DNA from 4 places in the Nocardia sp. NPDC050406 genome. Region 3 is predicted to be linked to each of the others. Evidence: riboswitches for the same ligand, from Rfam matches in the RefSeq annotation. Region 3 holds a riboswitch; each other region holds the start of a gene.
The links. Region 3 has a riboswitch for cobalamin ahead of ACIBH2_RS22465 (FecCD family ABC transporter permease). Riboswitches for the same ligand answer to the same signal wherever they lie in the genome.
Positions count from the first base shown of each region.

Region 1: it holds a riboswitch for cobalamin, as region 3 does, so the genes downstream of both, ACIBH2_RS27360 (CbtB-domain containing protein) here and ACIBH2_RS22465 (FecCD family ABC transporter permease) in region 3, are expected to answer to the same signal.
Region 2: it holds a riboswitch for cobalamin, as region 3 does, so the genes downstream of both, metE (5-methyltetrahydropteroyltriglutamate--homocysteine S-methyltransferase) here and ACIBH2_RS22465 (FecCD family ABC transporter permease) in region 3, are expected to answer to the same signal.
Region 4: it holds a riboswitch for cobalamin, as region 3 does, so the genes downstream of both, ACIBH2_RS19035 (ABC transporter substrate-binding protein) here and ACIBH2_RS22465 (FecCD family ABC transporter permease) in region 3, are expected to answer to the same signal.

Region 1 is NZ_JBITIM010000003.1:862,546-866,967, forward strand. Features, by position in the region: gene ACIBH2_RS27345 (acyl-CoA dehydrogenase family protein) at 1-104, opposite strand, end outside; gene ACIBH2_RS27350 (alpha/beta fold hydrolase) at 205-951, opposite strand; gene ACIBH2_RS27355 (antibiotic biosynthesis monooxygenase family protein) at 1,016-1,327, shown strand; cobalamin riboswitch at 1,327-1,506, shown strand; gene ACIBH2_RS27360 (CbtB-domain containing protein) at 1,534-1,728, shown strand; gene ACIBH2_RS27365 (CbtA family protein) at 1,719-2,483, shown strand; gene ACIBH2_RS27370 (OsmC family peroxiredoxin) at 2,558-3,001, opposite strand; gene ACIBH2_RS27375 (DMT family transporter) at 3,097-3,417, opposite strand; gene ACIBH2_RS27380 (FMN-dependent NADH-azoreductase) at 3,419-4,066, opposite strand; gene ACIBH2_RS27385 (TetR/AcrR family transcriptional regulator) at 4,168-4,422, shown strand, end outside.
Region 2 is NZ_JBITIM010000001.1:2,086,889-2,091,310, forward strand. Features, by position in the region: gene ACIBH2_RS09970 (pyruvate carboxylase) at 1-1,741, opposite strand, end outside; cobalamin riboswitch at 1,957-2,146, shown strand; gene metE (5-methyltetrahydropteroyltriglutamate--homocysteine S-methyltransferase) at 2,285-4,422, shown strand, end outside.
Region 3 is NZ_JBITIM010000002.1:1,992,157-1,996,578, forward strand. Features, by position in the region: gene ACIBH2_RS22455 (ABC transporter substrate-binding protein) at 1-534, opposite strand, end outside; gene ACIBH2_RS22460 (ABC transporter ATP-binding protein) at 531-1,325, opposite strand; gene ACIBH2_RS22465 (FecCD family ABC transporter permease) at 1,322-2,353, opposite strand; cobalamin riboswitch at 2,387-2,522, opposite strand; gene ACIBH2_RS22470 (TetR/AcrR family transcriptional regulator C-terminal domain-containing protein) at 2,590-3,174, opposite strand; gene bioB (biotin synthase BioB) at 3,283-4,320, shown strand; gene ACIBH2_RS22480 (hypothetical protein) at 4,390-4,422, shown strand, end outside.
Region 4 is NZ_JBITIM010000002.1:1,263,703-1,268,124, reverse strand. Features, by position in the region: gene ACIBH2_RS19040 (ABC transporter permease) at 1-542, opposite strand, end outside; gene ACIBH2_RS19035 (ABC transporter substrate-binding protein) at 550-2,145, opposite strand; cobalamin riboswitch at 2,184-2,312, opposite strand; gene ACIBH2_RS19030 (hypothetical protein) at 2,358-3,074, opposite strand; gene ACIBH2_RS19025 (ATP-binding cassette domain-containing protein) at 3,074-3,961, opposite strand; gene ACIBH2_RS19020 (GntR family transcriptional regulator) at 3,958-4,323, opposite strand.

The sequences.
Region 1 (4,422 bases), on a different contig from region 3:
GTCAGCCGCGGATCGCGCTCGAACGGCACGATCTTGTCGATGACGAACTGCCGTACCCGGTCACGTTCGGCGGCGAGTTCGGCGGGAATCGCGAAGTCGATCATCGTTGGTCACCATTCAGTCTGGGATGCCTGTGTGGCGAGCATACGACGAGCCGCCGAGGAGACTGAAGGCACCCGCCCGCAGAAGGGCGGACGCAATGGTTCAGTGCCGAAGGACGCGGGTCAGGAAGCGCTCGACCTCATCGCGGTAGGCGGCGGGCTGATCGTCGTGCACGAGATGACCGGCATCGGGGACGACGACGTGCCGGGCGTCGGGGTGCACCTCGGCCATCTCCCGCATCTGGCCCGGCGGGGTGATGGTGTGCTCGCCCTCGAGGAGCAGGGCGGGGACCCGGATCGAGCGCCATTCGGACCAGAAGTCGCGACCGCCCCACTCCTCGGAGATATCGCGGAAGGTCTCCACCGAGCCGTGCAGGCGATAGCCGTCGGGGCCGTGGACGAACGAGTCCATGAAATAGCGACCGGCGACCGGGCCGAAGAACTCCAGCATGGCGGTGTCGTCCGAAAAAGGCTGCGGCCAAGCCGAAATCATGGCCGCCCAGTCCGCGGCGGTGCGGCCGCGAAAGTCGGGGGCGATGTCCTCCACCACCAGCGCCCGCACCCGTTCCGGATATGTCGCCGCGAACACCCACCCGTGCAGCCCGCCCATCGAATGTCCGATCACCACCATGGGTTCGACGATCGGCGCGGTCGCCACGGCCAGATCGGCGATGAACGCCTCGGTCGTCAACTCGTCGGGCGCGGGCCGCCCATGCCCCGCCGCGTCGAAGGTGTACACATGCCCGTACCCGCGCAGCCACTCCAGCTGCCGCCGCCACGTCCGAGCGCTGCCCATCAACCCGTGCAGCAGCAGAATCGGTGCGCCACCGCCACCTTCGTCGTACAACACCATCCCGACCCTAGTGCGAAGTCACACAGCCGATACCGCCCAGTCGGCAGGTAGCCTTCGGGCCATGGCAGTCGTGAAGATCAACGCAATCGAAATTCCCGAGGGTGCGGGCCCCGAGCTGGAGAAGCGCTTCGCCGCGCGGGCGCACGCCGTGGAGAACTCCCCGGGCTTCCTGGGTTTCCAGCTGCTCCGTCCGACCGCCGGTGAGAACCGGTACTTCGTTGTGACGCAGTGGGATTCGGAAGCCTCTTTCGAAGCCTGGCGGGACGGTCCGGCGCGGGCCGCGCACGCGGGCGAGGCGCGCAAGCCGGTCGCCACCGGCGCATCGCTGCTGGAGTTCGAGGTCGTGCTCGACGTCGCGGCCAAGAACGCCTGATCACACCCCATGTTGACGGTTGGCCAGCGGGGATGCGACAGTTTTGAATGAACAAGCGATGGTGACGCGGTAACCCGGTGTGAGTCCGGGGCGGTCGCGCCACTGTATTCCTCGCACCGAGCCCGAGTCGGGAAGGTGCCGGAGAGCCAGACACCGGCACCGTCGCACCCAACTCACGGGGACGCGAATTCCCCAAGGAGGACTCGATGGCAATCGTCCACTCCCCCAGCCGTTCCGGCGACGCGCTCAACGCGTGGCTCGTCACGGCAGGAGTCGTACTGCTGGCACTGCTCACCCTGTACCTGGTCGGCTTCGATCAGGGCGCCATCTCGCGCAGCGGGATGTACATGCACGAGCTGATGCACGACGGTCGACACCTGCTGGGCGTGCCGTGCCACTGAGCGGTTCCCCCGAGAAGCTGAGCGGTTCGCTCAAGACGCTGCTCCTGCGCGGCCTGCTGGCCGGTCTCCTCGCGGGCCTGCTGGCGGGCACCGTCGGATTCGTCATCGGCGAACCGAAGATCGAAGCGGCCATCGCCATCGAGGAGGCGGCCCAGGGCGGCCATTCGCACGGCGAGGAGGAAGAACCTCTCGTCAGCCGATCCGGCCAGAAGTTCGGTGAATTCCTCGCGCTCGGCCTGACCGGGCTGGCGCTGGGCGCGCTGTACGCCGCGGCCGCGAATGTGGCGCGGCGGCATACGAATCTGTCGGGGCCGAAGCTGGCGCTCGGCCTGGCCGCGGGCGGCTGGCTCGCCATCACCGCGGTGCCGTTCTTCAAATATCCGGCCAATCCGCCCGCGGTGGGCGACCCGGAGACCATTGCCGACCGCACCTGGTTGTGGGTCGCGGTGGTGCTGCTCGGATTCGCGGCCGTCGGCCTCGCGGTGTACGTGTACAAGCTGTCGCGGGGTCAGCTCGAAACGGTACGCCTGATCGCCGGTATCGCGACCTTCGCGGCGGTGGTGGCCGTGGGCTACGTCGCGCTGCCCGGAATCGACGAGGTGAAGTCCGATTTCCCGGCGAGCCTGCTGTGGCAGTTCCGGGTCAGTTCGCTGACCGTCACCACCACGCTGTGGCTGGGGCTGGGCCTGGCCTTCGCGGCGCTCACCGAATTCGCGGGACGCAGGTCGCCGCGGATCGAAACGGCCGCCGCGTAATACGCGCGGAGACGGGAAGAGGGGCAGTGCCACCACCGGCACTGCCCCTCCGTCGTATTCGGCACCCGCCGCGCTCAGGATTCGAACGAGGCGTCCAGCTCGATATTGTCGACCCCGGCGAGGGCCTTGCTCACCGGGCAGCCCGCCTTGGCGGCGTTCGCGGCGGCCAGGAAGCCGTCGGCGTCCAGACCGGTGGCCCGGCCGATCACCGTGAGCTTGATGTTCGAGATGCGGAAGCCGCCCGCCGGGTCCGGGCCCAGCGTCACGTCGGCGGTGACATCCAGGGACTGCGGGGTGCCGCCCGCCTGGGCGACCTCGTTGGAGAGCGCCATGGCGTAGCAGGAGGAGTGCGCGGCGGCGATCAGCTCTTCCGGGCTGGTGGTGCCGTCGGCATTGTCGGCCGAGCGCTTCGGGAACGAGACGTCGTACTTGCCGACGCCGGAGCTGCTCAGCTCGACCTGGCCCGAGCCGTCCTGCAGACCGCCGGTCCAGGCGGTACGCGCGGTACGTGTTGGCATCACTGTCCTTTCAGGATTCGAAGTCTTACGAGGATCGAACCTACTCCGTTCGAGTGAGCGAATAGTGCGGTCCGGTCAGAGCCGCACGCGGCGGCTCACTCCGGCGTGGTCACCTTGGCAAGCACGATGCCGCCGACTATCAGCGACAATGCCATGATGCGGCCCGCGCTCAGCGGATCCTTCTGCACCACCACACCGAGCGCGATGGCCCCGACCGCGCCGATACCGGTGAAGACGGCGTAGGCGGTGCCCACCGGCAGCGTCTGCATGGCGTAGGAGAGCAGCCACACCGCCACGGCCATGAGCACCAGGCAGATCACGGTGGCCAGCGGACGGGTGAAGTTCTGGGTGGGTTTGATGCTCTGGGACCAGGCGATCTCCACGAGTCCGGCCAAACCCAGGACGAGCCAAGCCATTTCAGTACTCCTTGCCGAGTCGGCGGGCGGTCTCGAGCGCGGCGGCGTAGGAGGCGTCGTGCTGATCGCGCCGGTGCGCGAGCGCCGGATCCTGGCGCGCGTTGGCCAGTTCGGCGGTGATGAAAACGGTGTCCTCGACGGCGAAGTGGCCCGCGAAGAAGTCGCGCAGGAACCGCTCCTGGTAGTCGAACTTCGCCTTGGGGGCGCCGGGCGAATAGGACCCGCCGCGAGCGGTGGCGACCACGAAGCGCTTGGGGACCAACGACATTCGCGGGAAGGTGATCTGGTCCAGCCAGGCTTTGAGGCTGGCCGGGATCGAGTAGTTGTACATCGGAGCGCCGATGAGAACCACCTCGGCGGCGCGCACCTCGGCGAGCAGCGGTTCGACGATCGCCCATGCCGCGCGCTGGGCGGGGGTGCGCGCCAGCTCCGCGAGCCGATCGAGATCGGTTGCGCCCTGGGCGAGTACGCGGTCGCAGAGCTCGGTCCAGGCTTCGTCGATGAAGGGCACCGGCTGCTCGGCGAGGTCGCGGTACCGGTAGTCGCCGTCCGGATGTTCGGCGCGCCACGCGTCCGCGAAGGCGGCGGCGAGTTCACGGCTGAGGGAGGCGCGGCGGGCGCTGGCGTCGAGGTGCAGCAGAGCGGGCATGATTCCTACCTTCGCAAGTGGACATTGTGTCCGGTTCTTCCTTACGATAACCACGAACCGGACATTGTGTCCACTTATTCCGAAAGGCTACGGTGAGCGCTATGAATCCACTGGCCCGCGATCTGCTCGGTGCGGACGGCCCGGCACCGGTCGAACGCGCCGACGCGGCCCGTAATCGGGCCAAGATCCTGGCGGCGGCCGCCGAGCTGTTCGCCGAGCGCGACCCGCGCACGGTGACCATGGACGACATCGCCAAGGCCGCCGGGGTCGGCCGGGGCACGCTCTACCGCCGCTACCCCGATGTCGTCTCCATCGCCGTGGCGCTGCTCGACGAACACGAGCGCGCACTCCAGGAA
Region 2 (4,422 bases), on a different contig from region 3:
AGAGGAACCGCAAAGCGACGTCATATGTTGCGCCGCCCCAACATTCGATGGACAGCAGTTCCGGCGTCATGCGCGCCACATGCCCCGCGACATCGAGCAGGCCATTGGTCCGCACCCGCGTCGCCAGCAGCGACTGGTGCGCGTCGCGGAAGGTGGTGTCGGTGACCGCGACCCCCGGCCGCTTGCGCAGCCACTCCGCGAACCCCTCCGGCCCCAGCTCCAGCAGCGTCTGCCGCGATCCGGCGGGCGGCGGCACGGTCATATCGAGGGCGGGCAGCTTGTCGTGCGGGTACACCTTGGTGGGCCGCTGTCCGTGCGGCTTGTTCACGGTGACATCGGCCAGATACCGCAGGATCTTGGTGCCGCGGTCGGCGGAGGAGCGCAGCGTCAGCAGCTGCGGCCGCTCGTCGATGAACGAGGTGGTGACCTTGCCCGCCCGGAAGTCCGGATCGTCGAGCACGGCCAGCAGGAACGGGATATTGGTCGTCACGCCGCGAATGCGGAACTCCGCCACCGCCCGCCGCGCCCGTGCGATGGCGACGGAGAAATCGCGCCCTCGGCAGGTGAGCTTCACCAGCATGGAGTCGAAGTAGGCCCCGACCTCGGCCCCGACATTCGCGCCGCCGTCGAGGCGCACGCCCGCGCCGCCCGGCGAGCGGTAGCCGGTGATCCGTCCGGTATCGGGCCGGAAGCCATTGGCCGGATCCTCGGTGGTGATGCGGCATTGCAGCGCCGCACCGCGAATGGTGATCGAATCCTGGCTCAGCCCAAGGTCTTCCAGCGATTCCCCGGCGGCGATGCGCATCTGCGCCTGAACCAGGTCCACATCGGTGATCTCCTCGGTCACCGTGTGCTCCACCTGGATTCGCGGGTTCATCTCGATGAACACGTGCTTGCCGCGTTCGTCGAGCAGGAACTCCACGGTGCCCGCGCACGAGTACCCGATCTCCTTGGCGAAGGCCACGGCATCGGCGCAGATACGGTCGCGCAGTGCGGGATCCAGGTTCGGGGCGGGCGCGAGTTCGATGACCTTCTGATGCCGCCGCTGCAGCGAGCAGTCGCGCTCGTAGAGGTGGATCACATTGCCGTGCTGGTCGGCGAGGATCTGCACCTCGATATGGCGGGGGTTCACCACCGCCTGCTCGAGGAAGACCGTCGGATCGCCGAAGGCCGATTCGGCCTCGCGCGCGGCGGCCTCGATGGATTCGCGCAGCTGCCCCCGGTCGTCCACCTTGCGCATACCGCGACCGCCGCCACCGGCGACGGCCTTGACGAAGACCGGGAACTCCATGTCCTCGGCCGCCGCCATGAGCGCGTCCACATCGGCGGAGGGTTCGCTCGAGTTCAGCACCGGCAGTCCGGCGGCCTTCGCGGCGGCGATCGCCCGGGCCTTGTTACCGGTCAGCTCCAGCACCTGCGAGGACGGTCCGATGAAGGTGATGCCCTCGTCCGCGCAGGCCGACGCGAGGTCCGGATTCTCGGAAAGAAAACCGTAACCCGGGTAGACAGCGTCGACCCCGGCACTCTTGGCCGCGGTGATGATCTCCTCGATCGACAGATACGCCCGTACCGGATGCCCCGGCGTGCCGATCTGATACGCCTCGTCCGCCTTCAACCGGTGCACCGAGTTGCGGTCCTCGTACGGAAAGACAGCGACCGTGCCGATGCCGAGTTCGTATGCCGCGCGGAATGCGCGAATGGCGATCTCGCCGCGGTTGGCGACCAGGACTTTGGAGAACATTCGCCTAAGGTACCTGCTCCCCGGACAGCCTTCGGTCACGATGTCCGGTTCGCAGGAATCTTCACAACGGGGGTTGGCTGAATTGCGAAGATGTGTTCACGCGGACGACACATGGGCCCTCCGACCCCGCCTCGTGAACGGTGGCTATCGGTCGGCGATATGCTCTGTGGCGCAGTCGGTTCGCCGGACGGGAGCCCCCAGTCGGCGTCGAAACCGGATACTCACAGCCCGTGAGTTCCTCCGGTGAGAGGGAACCCGGTGAGAATCCGGGACTGTCCCGCAGCGGTATACGGGAACGACCGCCGTCATGAGCACTGGGCACACCTGGGAAGCGACGGCCAGTAGGTCGGCCGATGAGGCCGGAGCCCGCGAGTCCGAAGACCTGCCGACCGTGCCGGATACGCCGTATCCGGCGGCCTCCGCCTCGTGGATTGGGCGACGGACCGCACGTGTACTCGGCATGCCTTGGTTTCGGCGTGCACGCGGCACGGCTGTTCGCACCCGCGGCGGTGGCCAGTGGCTCTGGAGCACTGGAGAACACCTGTGACCGCAACACCCACCCCTTTCACCGCGACGGTGCTCGGTACGCCGCGTATCGGGCCGCGCCGGGAACTCAAGCGCGCCATCGAGTCCTATTGGGTCGGGCGCATCGACGCCGAGGCACTGCACGCCGTCGGGCGGGAGCTGCGAACGGCGCAGCTGAACGCCTTGCGCTCCGCCGGATTGGATTCGATTCCGGTCGGAACCTTCTCGTACTACGACCAGATGCTCGACACCGCCGTCATGGTCGGCGCACTGCCGCCGCGCGTGGCCGGGATCGAGGACCCCTTGGACCGCTATTTCGCGGCGGCGCGCGGCACCGATACCGTCGCGCCGCTGGAGATGACCAAGTGGTTCGACACGAACTACCACTACCTCGTGCCGGAGATCGGAGCCGAGACCGCGTTCTCGCTGCATCCGGAGAAATTGCTGGCCGAGCTGCGCGAAGCCCGTGAGCTCGATATTCCCGCGAGGCCGGTGGTGATCGGACCGCTGACCTTCCTGAAGCTCGCCAAGGGTGTCGGTGTCGATCCGCTGCGGCGACTCGACGACCTGCTGCCCCTCTACCGCGACCTGCTGCGGCAGTTGGCCGAGGTGGGCGCGCAGTGGGTGCAGATCGATGAACCGGTGCTGGTCACCGATCTCACACCCGACGAGCTGGCCTTGGTCGGCAATACCTATCGGGAACTGGCCTCGGTGCCGGACCGCCCGGCCCTGCTCGTCGCCACCTACTTCGGGCGGCCCGGCCCGGCACTGCCGGTGCTGGCCTCCACGCCGGTCGAGGCGATCGCGCTGGACTTCACCGCCGGAACGACCGTGGACGATGTGGTCGGCGTCGCTGCGCTGCGCGACAAACTGGTGGTGGCCGGAGTCGTGGAGGGCCGCAATATCTGGCGCACCGATCCGGACCACGCCCTGTCCACCCTCGCCACGTTGTTGGGAAGCACCGGCGCACTCGTGGTCTCGACCTCGTGCTCGCTGCTGCACGTGCCGTACTCGCTGACCGCCGAACCGGACCTGGATCCGGCGCTGCGGTCGTGGCTGGCCTTCGGCGACGAGAAGGTCACCGAGGTGCGGGTGCTGGCCACCGCCGTGCACTCCGGAACCGAGGGCGTCGCCGACGAATTGGCCGTCGCCCGTGCGGCTTTGGCGAGCCGGGCCGCCGACGCCCGGTTGCGCGACGACACCGTCCGCGCCCGCCTGGCCGCCCTCGGCCCGGAGGCCACCCGCCGCGCCCCCGCCGCGGAACGCGCTGCCCTGCAACGGGATCGGCTGAACCTCCCCTTGCTACCGACCACCACCATCGGCTCCTTCCCGCAGACCCCCGCCATCCGCCGGGACCGGGCGGCACTGCGCAAGGGCGACATCACCCCCGCCCAATACCAGGAGCGCATGCGCGCCGAGATCGCCGAAGTGATAGCGCTGCAGGAGAAGTTGGGCCTCGACGTGCTCGTGCACGGCGAGCCCGAGCGCAACGACATGGTGCAGTACTTCGCCGAACAGCTCGACGGCTTCGCCGCCACCGCGAACGGCTGGGTGCAGTCCTACGGCACCCGCTGCGTGCGCCCGCCGATTCTCTACGGCGATGTGGCGCGGCCCGAGCCGATGACCATCGAGTGGATCGAGTACGCGCAGTCGCTCACCGACAAGCCGGTCAAGGGCATGCTCACCGGGCCGGTCACGATCCTGGCCTGGTCGTTCGTGCGCGACGACCAGCCGCTGGCGGATTCCGCGCGCCAGGTCGCCCTCGCCATCCGCGATGAAACCGTGGACCTACAGGCGGCGGGTATTCGGATCATCCAGGTGGACGAACCGGCGCTGCGTGAACTGCTGCCGCTGCGCGGCGAGCAGCAGCAGGAGTATCTGGACTGGTCGGTGGCGGCGTTCCGGCTCGCCACCTCCGGCGTCTCCGACGCCACCCAGATCCACACGCACCTGTGCTATTCGGAGTTCGGTGAGGTGATCGACGCCATCGCGGCCCTGGACGCCGATGTCACCTCGATCGAGGCGGCCCGCTCGCACATGGAGGTCCTCGACGATCTCAATGCCGCCGGATTCGCGCTGGGGATCGGCCCGGGTGTCTACGACATCCACTCCCCGCGCGTCCCGAGCGTCGACGAGATCGCCGGTTCGCTGCGCGC
Region 3 (4,422 bases):
GGTACGGCCGGTAATGGCACCGAGATTGGTGAGATCGGTGGTGAGCGCGGTCCACGGATCGGTCACCCCGCGCGGCCGCTCACCCTCGCGCTGACGGCAGCTCTCGGTGAGGGTATAGGCGGCGACGCCGTCGGCGCGCAGCGAATCCGGGGTGAGATTGGCGGCGGCGTCGTAGCCGTAGTTCCAGCCCGCGAGCATGACGTCGGGGCGCTGCGCGAGCACGGTCTCGCGCGAAGGATATTCGGGGGCAACGGCATTCAGCCGGTCCACCACATCGCCGTAGTGCTTGCGCAGGGTGTCGGCGTCGCGTTTGACGCTGGAGACCGCCGCCACCTGGTCCTGTGCGCCCAAGGCCAGCGCCATGGAGATGAGGTTGCCGTCATTGGCGAAGATGCGCTGCGCGGGGGAGGGGAACTTCAGCTCCTCACCGCAATTGGTGAGGGTGAGGTTGCCGGTGGCGGCCTCGGGGGTTCCGCACGCCGCCAGTCCGGCCGCGAGCGCGGCGACGACCAGAAGTCGGGGAAGGTGTTTCACGAGTGGGCCTTTCGCGCGGTGATGAGCAGGTGGGGGAGTCCGGTGTCGGGATGGGTGACGCGGGTGGCGTGCACGCCGAAGACGCGGTCGAGCACCTCGGATCGCAAGGCCACCTCGGGTGTTTCGAGGGGATGCGAGCGGCCGTCGTGCAGGACCAGCACCCGGTCGCAGTAGCGGTCGGCGAGGGCGAGATCGTGCAGGCTCAGCAGCACGGTGCGATCCAGTTCGCGGGCCAGGGCCAGCAGTTCCAGTTGGTGGGTGATGTCGAGGTGATTGGTCGGCTCGTCCATGAGCAGCAGCGGAGTGCGCTGAACCAGCGCCCGCGCCAACAACACTCGCTGCCGTTCGCCGCCGGAGAGCTTGTGCACCGGGCGGTCGGCGAAACCGGCCAGGTCGACGGTGCGCAGCGCCTGCTCGACGGCCTCCCGCTCCCGGGGGCCACCGGCTCCCCACGGCGGCAGATACGGAGTCAGACCCAGCGCGACGACCTCGCCCGCGAGCAGATCCGCGGCAGGTTGCTCGTCCTGGGCCACCAGCGCGACGGTGCGCGCCCGGTGTCGCGCCGAAAGTCCGTGCAGCGCCGTGCCATCCACCACCACCTCGCCGTGCACCGGGCGGATCAATCCGGCGAGGGTGCGCAGCAACGTGGTCTTGCCGCTGCCGTTGGGGCCGACGATGCCGACCGTCTCGCGGGCCAGCACAGTGAAATTCGCGTTGGTGAGGACGGTGCGCGGCCCGGCGGCGCAGGTGAGGTTGCGCACCTCCAGCACGGCCGCGTGCTCGGCGCTCATGCCGCCCCGAAGCGGTAGCGGCGGCGGCCCATGAGCAGCAGGAACACCGGCGCGCCGATCAGGCCGGTGAGTACCCCCACCGGAATCTCGGTGGGCCGCACCAGGACTCGGGTGGCGGCGTCGGCCAACACCAGGAACAGCGCGCCACACAGCGCGCACACCGGCAACAGCACGCGGTGGCGCGGGCCGACCAGCAGCCTGGCGGCATGCGGCACCACCAGGCCGACGAAGCCGATACCGCCGGAGACCGCCACCAGCACCCCGACCAGCACCGCGAGCAGAACGAACAGGCCGATGCGCAACTCCCGCACGGGAACTCCGAGGGAGGCGGCGGTATCCGCGCCCATGCTCAGTGCGTCCAGCCAGCTCGTCGACGCCATGAGGGTGAGCGCGCAGATCGCTACCACGGTGGCGGGCAAGGCGATTCGCGTCCAATCGGCTCCGGCGAGGCTGCCCAGCAGCCAGAACAGCACCGACTGCGCCGCCGCCGGATCGGTGCTGCGGAAGATCAGATAGCTGCTCAGGGCCGCGAACATGGAACCGAGCACCGTGCCCGTCAACACCAGCCGCAGCGGCGTCAACCCGCCCTGGGCGACCGCGATGGCGAATACTGCGGCGGCGGCGGTCAACGCGCCCGCGAGCGCGCCCGCCGACAATGCCCACAATCCGGCCGCCGCGAAGAATCCGGAGGTGATGACGGCCGCCGCGCCCACCCCGGCACCGGAGGAGACGCCCAGGAGATAGGGGTCGGCGAGCGGGTTGCGGACGAGGGTCTGCATGGCCGCCCCCGCCAGCGCCAGGCCCGCTCCGACCACGGCGGCCAGTAGCGTGCGCGGCACGCGCAACTGCCAGACGATGGTGTCGAGTCCGAGATCGCTCGGCGCGAGCCCGCCGATCCGGTGCCGCAACACCTCCACCACCGCGCCGGGGGAGATGGTCTCGGCCCCGAATCCGGTCGCCGCGATCATGGCCGCGGCCAGCAGCAGCCCGAGGACGGGCAGGGCGATCGATGTCCGCGCACGGCTCATCGATGGAGCTCCTTGGGCAAATCGCGGCCTCTCCGAGTTCTGCGCGGTGGGGAGGGGTCTGACTCTCGTGCGCTGGCACGATCACAGTGGCGCGACCGCTCCGGATTCACACCGGATTCCCGCACCCACCAACGATGACGCTGCGGAACTCTACCGCGCGGTCTGAATTGCCCGGCTCTCGGGACTCTCCGGGGCGGACGCCCCGGAAACCCTTGGGCGCGGTGCGGCGAGTGGCTTCAGCGCACCCGGGTGCCCAGCAGATGCCGCACGCCGCTGATGAACAGTTGTAGGCCGAAGTCGAAGCGGGCGGTGGCATCCGGGGTGTCGTAGAGCGGGGAGTGCTCCTCCTGGAGCGCGCCCACCGAATCCATCTGCATGCGCGCCTGCTCGTCGACCGTCTGACCCAGCACGTAGTACAGCAGCGTGAAGGCCGCGAGTTCGGCTTCCTCCCTGGTCATTCCGGCGCGAATGGCCGCACTCGCCAGGCGCTCACGGCCTTTGGAGGTGGTGAGGCGGGACGCGTAGGTGGCCGAGACCAATTCGGCGCCGTCGCGATAGGCCAGCAGGCAGGTGCGCAGGCGATGCGCCAATTCGCTCATCTGCGCGGACCATTCGTCACCGTCGACCGGTTCGTCCATCGGGGCGAGAATGCGGTCGGCCACCGCGCCGAGCAGCGCCTGTTTGTTGGGGAAGTGCCAGTACAGCGCGCCGGGCTGGACATGTAGCGAGCCCGCCAATCGGCGCATGGTCAGATCGGCGAGGCCGTACTGATCCAGAATGGCGATGGCCCCATCGACCACATCGGTGCGGTGCAGTTGCACAGAAAACCCGACCCTTCGTGTTCCGGCTCACTTTTCCGACTGCTAGCCTAGCCTGAACACCGTTCAAGTTGCTCGGCCACATCGGCCGGACGAAGGGATTCGCGCGCAATGACCCAGGCAGCCGTCACCACCGATGCCGGTACCACGGTAGGCGAAGACATTCTGGCCATCGCTCGCGAGCAGGTGCTCGAGCGCGGCGTCGGCCTCACCCAGGAACAGACCCTCGCGGTGCTGCGGCTGGACGACGACCGGCTCGAGGAACTGCTCGCGCTCGCCCACGACGTGCGCATGAAGTGGTGCGGACCCGAGGTCGAGGTAGAGGGCATCATCTCGCTCAAGACCGGCGGCTGCCCCGAGGATTGCCACTTCTGCTCGCAGTCCGGGCTTTTCCAGTCCCCGGTGCGCGCCGCCTGGCTCGATATTCCGAGCCTGGTCGAGGCCGCCAAGCAGACCGCCAAGACCGGAGCCACCGAGTTCTGCATCGTCGCCGCCGTGCGCGGACCCGACGCGCGCCTCATGGCGCAGGTCGCCGCGGGCGTGGAGGCCATTCGCAACGAGGTCGACATCCAGGTCGCCTGCTCGCTCGGCATGCTCGACCAGGAACAGGTCGACCAGCTCGCCGCCATGGGCGTGCACCGCTACAACCACAATCTCGAGACCGCGAAATCGCACTTCCCCAATGTGGTCACCACGCACACCTGGGAGGAGCGCTGGGACACCCTGCGCATGGTGCGCGAGGCCGGGATGGAGGTGTGCTGCGGCGGCATTCTCGGTATGGGCGAATCCCTGGAGCAGCGCGCCGAATTCGCCGCGCAGCTGGCCGCGCTCGAGCCCGACGAGGTGCCGCTGAACTTCCTCAACCCGCGCCCGGGCACCCCCTTCGGCGACCTCGAGGTGCTGCCCGCCGCCGACGCGCTGCGCGCCGTCGCCGCCTTCCGGCTCGCGCTGCCGCGCACCATCCTGCGCTTCGCGGGCGGTCGCGAGATCACCCTCGGCGACCTCGGCGCCAAGCAGGGCATTCTCGGCGGTATCAATGCCGTCATCGTCGGCAACTACCTGACCACCCTCGGCCGCCCCGCCGAAGCGGACCTCGATCTGCTGGGCGAGTTGAGCATGCCGATCAAGGCCCTCAACGAAACCCTGTAGTGCGCATCGCATATCGATTGGGCAACCGCATACCGAGAAGTGGGCGCACGCATGGGTAATGTCGTGGATATGGACACGGACGAGGTCGGCGGGTCCGCGGGC
Region 4 (4,422 bases), 730 kb from region 3:
CGGCTCCACGCACTCGTCCCGGTCGGCAGCAGGGATACGGCGGGCAGCAGCCGCAGCGACAGCGACACCGTGGCCACCAGCAACACCCCGAAAACGAAGGAGGGCATGGATTCCGCCGCCAGCGCACTCATGCTGATCACCCGATCGGTCCGGGAACCAGGCCGCGCACCCGCCACGAGGCCGAGTGCCAGCGCCACCGGAATCAGCAGGGCGGCAGTCAGTACCGCGAGGGTGACGCTGTTGGCGGCCCGATCGAGCAACACATCGCGCACGGGCCGACCCGAAATCAGGGAGTTCCCGAAATCGCCCCGCGCGAAGTCGACCACCCATTCCAGGAAGCGCACCGGAGCAGGCCGGTCCAGACCCAGTTGCGCGCGTAGCGCCGCCAGCTGTTCGGGGGTCGGATCGCCGCTGCCTTGGCGCGACAGAATCACCGTGGCCGCATCGGAATCCAGCGCCTCGAACAGTACGAAAACCATCAGTGCGACAGCGAACAGCACACCGATCCCGGCGCCCACGCGCCGAGCGATATAGGCGATCACGATCGGATCAGTGCTCGGCCAGCCAGGTAGTCGCGTAGTTCGCCCAGTCGTCGGTGCCGGGCACGCCGTCGCGCACGCCACCCACATGGTTCTTGGCCGCGTCGGGCCGCTTGGCGAAGCTGTGCAGGATGTAGCCGCCCTCGTCCCACAGCTCTTGCTGGAGTTCGCGATACAGCGCGGCGCGCCTTGCCGGATCCATGGCCGCGCGCGCCGCCGCGAACTTGGCATCCCATCCCGGCCGCCGCCAGCCGGTGCCATTGCTCGGCGAATCGCTCGTCATGGTCTGGCCGTAGAAATAGTCGAGACTGTAGTTCCACCAACCGATATGGGACAGCGGCGCTTTACCGCTGACCTGCGAGAAGTAGGTGTCGGCCGGAACCGATTCGAGCTGGATGGTGATGCCCGCGGCCTTCGCCTGTTCGGCGAAGAGCGTCGCCGATTCGAGCATGCCCGGCGTGCCGTCGGCGGTGGGCAGCGTCACCGTCAAGTTCTCTTTGCCCGCCGCGCGCAGCAGCTCGCGCGCCCGTTGCGGATCGTAGGAGCGCTGCGGCAGGCCGTCGTGATAGAACGGCGCGCCCTTGCCGTAGACGTCGTTGCCGATCTCGGCGTAGCCGTAGTACACCGCATCGACCATGGCCTGCCGGTCCACCGCCAACCGCATGGCCTGGCGCACCCGCGCATCGTCGAAAGGCGGTATGTCCACGCGCATCTGGAACGCGCCCATGAGCCCGGCCGGTGGCACCACCACGGTGGTGTCCGGATCACCGGCGAGATTTCGGGCCTGTAGGTACGAGATCTCGTGCACCACATCGGCTTCCCCGGACAGGAAGGCGTTCACGCGCGCCTCGGTCTCGGCGATCTGAATGATCTCGACCTCGTCGAGCAGTACGGCGCCGTCCCAGTATCTCTCGTTGCGCCGCAGCAGGGTTCGGTCACCCGGTGACCAGCGTTGCAGCGCGAACGGTCCGGTGCCGACGGGCAGCACCGACCCGTCGATCACGCCGGTGCCGTCCTTGACGATGTAGCAGTACCAGCCCGCCAATACCGAACCGAAGTCCGCCAGTGGGGTTTTCATGGCGACCACCACGTCGAGATCGCCCTCGGCGCGAGTACGCGACATATCCACCGCGGAAAGATCGCCGGACGACTTCTTGGCCGGGTCGAGCATGCGCTCGAAGCTCCACAGCACATCGCGCGCGGTGAGCGGGCTCCCGTCGCTGAAGACCACGCCCGGCCGCAGCCGGATACGCCATTGGCTGCCATCGGCATTGGGCTCGAGCGATTCCGCGAGGCGATAGCGCAGCGTCAGATCGTTGTTGTAGGCGACGAGCTTGTCCCACACGTTCTTCGACACCGCGCCGCCCGCCGAACTACCGGCCTGATGCGGATCGAGCACATCGGCGCTCGCCGACCGCCCCGCGATGACGGTGCGCAAGCGCCCGCCCGATCGTGGCGGCCCCTGTGCGGCGCCCCTGCCGCTGTCGGAGCCGCAGCCCGTCATTATTCCGGCCCCGCCCAGCACGACAGCGCCGAACGCCCCCGCACTGCCGCGCAGGAACGTCCGGCGGCCGAATCCCGGCCGATCCGATGTGTAGTTGTTCATTGCCATCCTCGTGGGTGTGATCCCGATACCGCGGGCGCAGGTATCCTGGCTCCCGGATCAACACACCCCACCGGCCTTCCAACCTGGGCAGGTCGTGGCCATGAAATCGGTGGATAGCTCCCCGGTGACAGTTGCGGGACAGCCCCGGATTCGCACCGGTGTTCCCTACGCCGGGTACAGACCCTACAGTGGGCCCGGATCGGCCCCGCGAATCACCTGCTGCCGAGGCGAATCGGCATATCGCGGACGAGCGCCCAGGTGGCCGCGGTCGCCGCGAGGGCGGCGAGGACGCAGGCGGTGAGGATGGCGGCGGTGCCCACCGAATCGGCCCACTGCTCGAGTATGCGTTTCGTCGGGATGTTCGTCGCGCTCGCCATTCCGGCGGGCACGATCAGGATCAGTCCGGCGACGACGAGCAGCAGCCCGCCCACACCGCCCCAGGCCCGACGGTAGAACGCCGCGGCGATGGCCGCGCCCACCGCGAGGAAGATGGCGAAACCCAGCCAGAAGCCCAGGAATATCCATCCGTACTGGTCGGCGGAGGTGTACAACGCCGAAGCGTCCGCCTCCAGGGCTTGCGGCCAATCCGCCACCGCATACACGGCACGTTCGATTCCGAAGCCGAGGGTCACCAGCGCGGCACCCACGGTGACCAACAGCAGGCCGAAAAGCAGTGCCTGCGAGAGGCATTGGCGTCGGGTGACGCCGTGGGCGATGTACATCGGCAGGTAGATCGCCGTGACGTAGACGCCCATGCCGAGCATGTACCAGGGGCTGATGAAGACGAAGACGCCCCAGCCACTGATCGTGATGTCCCGGAAGAAGCTGACGGCCACGGTCACCAGCAGGGACACGATCAGCAGCCCGGCCCAGACGATCACCAGTCCGCTGGAGTGCCACAGGTTTCGAGTTACCGCGAAGCGTCGCATCACCGGGCTCCTCTGGTGGTGAGGTGAACGAAAAGTTCTTGCAGCGCAAGGGGTTCGACGGTCACACCCGCCGCCAGCGCGGATTGCTCCGACCACGGTTCCCCGTGCACCGTGGCGCGTTTGGTGCCACCGAGTTCCCGCAGGCTCAAGACGGTGCGATCGCCGATGAAGGCATCCACCCGGTCGGCCGGGCCGGTCACGGCGGCGCCGCGCCCGCGCAGGGTCTCGGCGTCGTCGTGTACCAGCAGCCGACCCTTGTGCAGGATCACCACGTCCTCCAACAGTGGCGCGACCTCGTCGATGAGGTGCGTGGACAGGATGATCAGGCGCGGGTGGGAGTCGTAGTCGCGCAACAGTTCGTCGTAGAACAGGTGCCGCGCGGGTGCGTCCATGCCCAGGTAGGTCTCGTCGAAAATGGTGACCGGCGCACGGGAGGCCAGGCCGAGCACGCAGCCGAGTTGTGCGCGCTGCCCGCGGGAGAGCTCCGAAAGCCGTTTGCGCGGAGCCAGTTCGAACTTCGCCACCAGTTCGTCGGCGTACTCGGCCGACCAGTTCGGCCGAAACAGCGCGGCCATGGTGAGCGCGTCGGCGACACGGTCTTCGGGCCAGTTGTGTTCGACGGTGTCACCGCCGCCGCTGATCAGGCAGATGCGGCTCATCGCGGCGGGGTTCTCGTACACCGGTTCGCCGTCGAGCAAAACCCTTCCCGCACTGGGCTTCCGGAAGGCGGCCAGCACCGAGAGCAGTGTGGTCTTGCCCGCGCCGTTGCGGCCGAGCACACCGTGGATACCCGGTCCGGCCATGCTGAACGTCACCCCGTCCACGGCCGTGTCGGCGCTGCGCGGATATCGCACGCTCACCTTGTCGAATTCGATCCGTATGGTCATTTCCGTTCCTCCCCCGCACTTTCGATATGTGCGACAACCTCGGTGAGCGGCAGCCCGAGCGCGGTAGCCTCCGCGATCATCGGGTCCACCACTTCCGCGAAGAACCGTTCCCGGCGCTGACGCGCCAGCGCCTCCCGCGCGCCGGGCGCGACGAACATGCCCACCCCGCGTCGCTTGTAGATCACGCCCTCGGCCACGAGCTCCCCGAACGCCTTGGCCGCGGTGGCCGGATTGATCCGGAACATCTGCGCGTACTGGTTGGTGGACATGATCTGCTCATCCTCCGCAAGCGTCCCGTGCAGTACGTCCGTGCGGATCTGGTCGGCGATCTGCTGATAGATCGGGCTCCGGTTGTCGAACACGGCACTCCATCGCATCCGGGCGCACCTGACGTGGCACCAGTTCTATGGTTCATTACTGATGTAATGAACCATAGAACAGCCCCCGGCCACGGTCAAGGA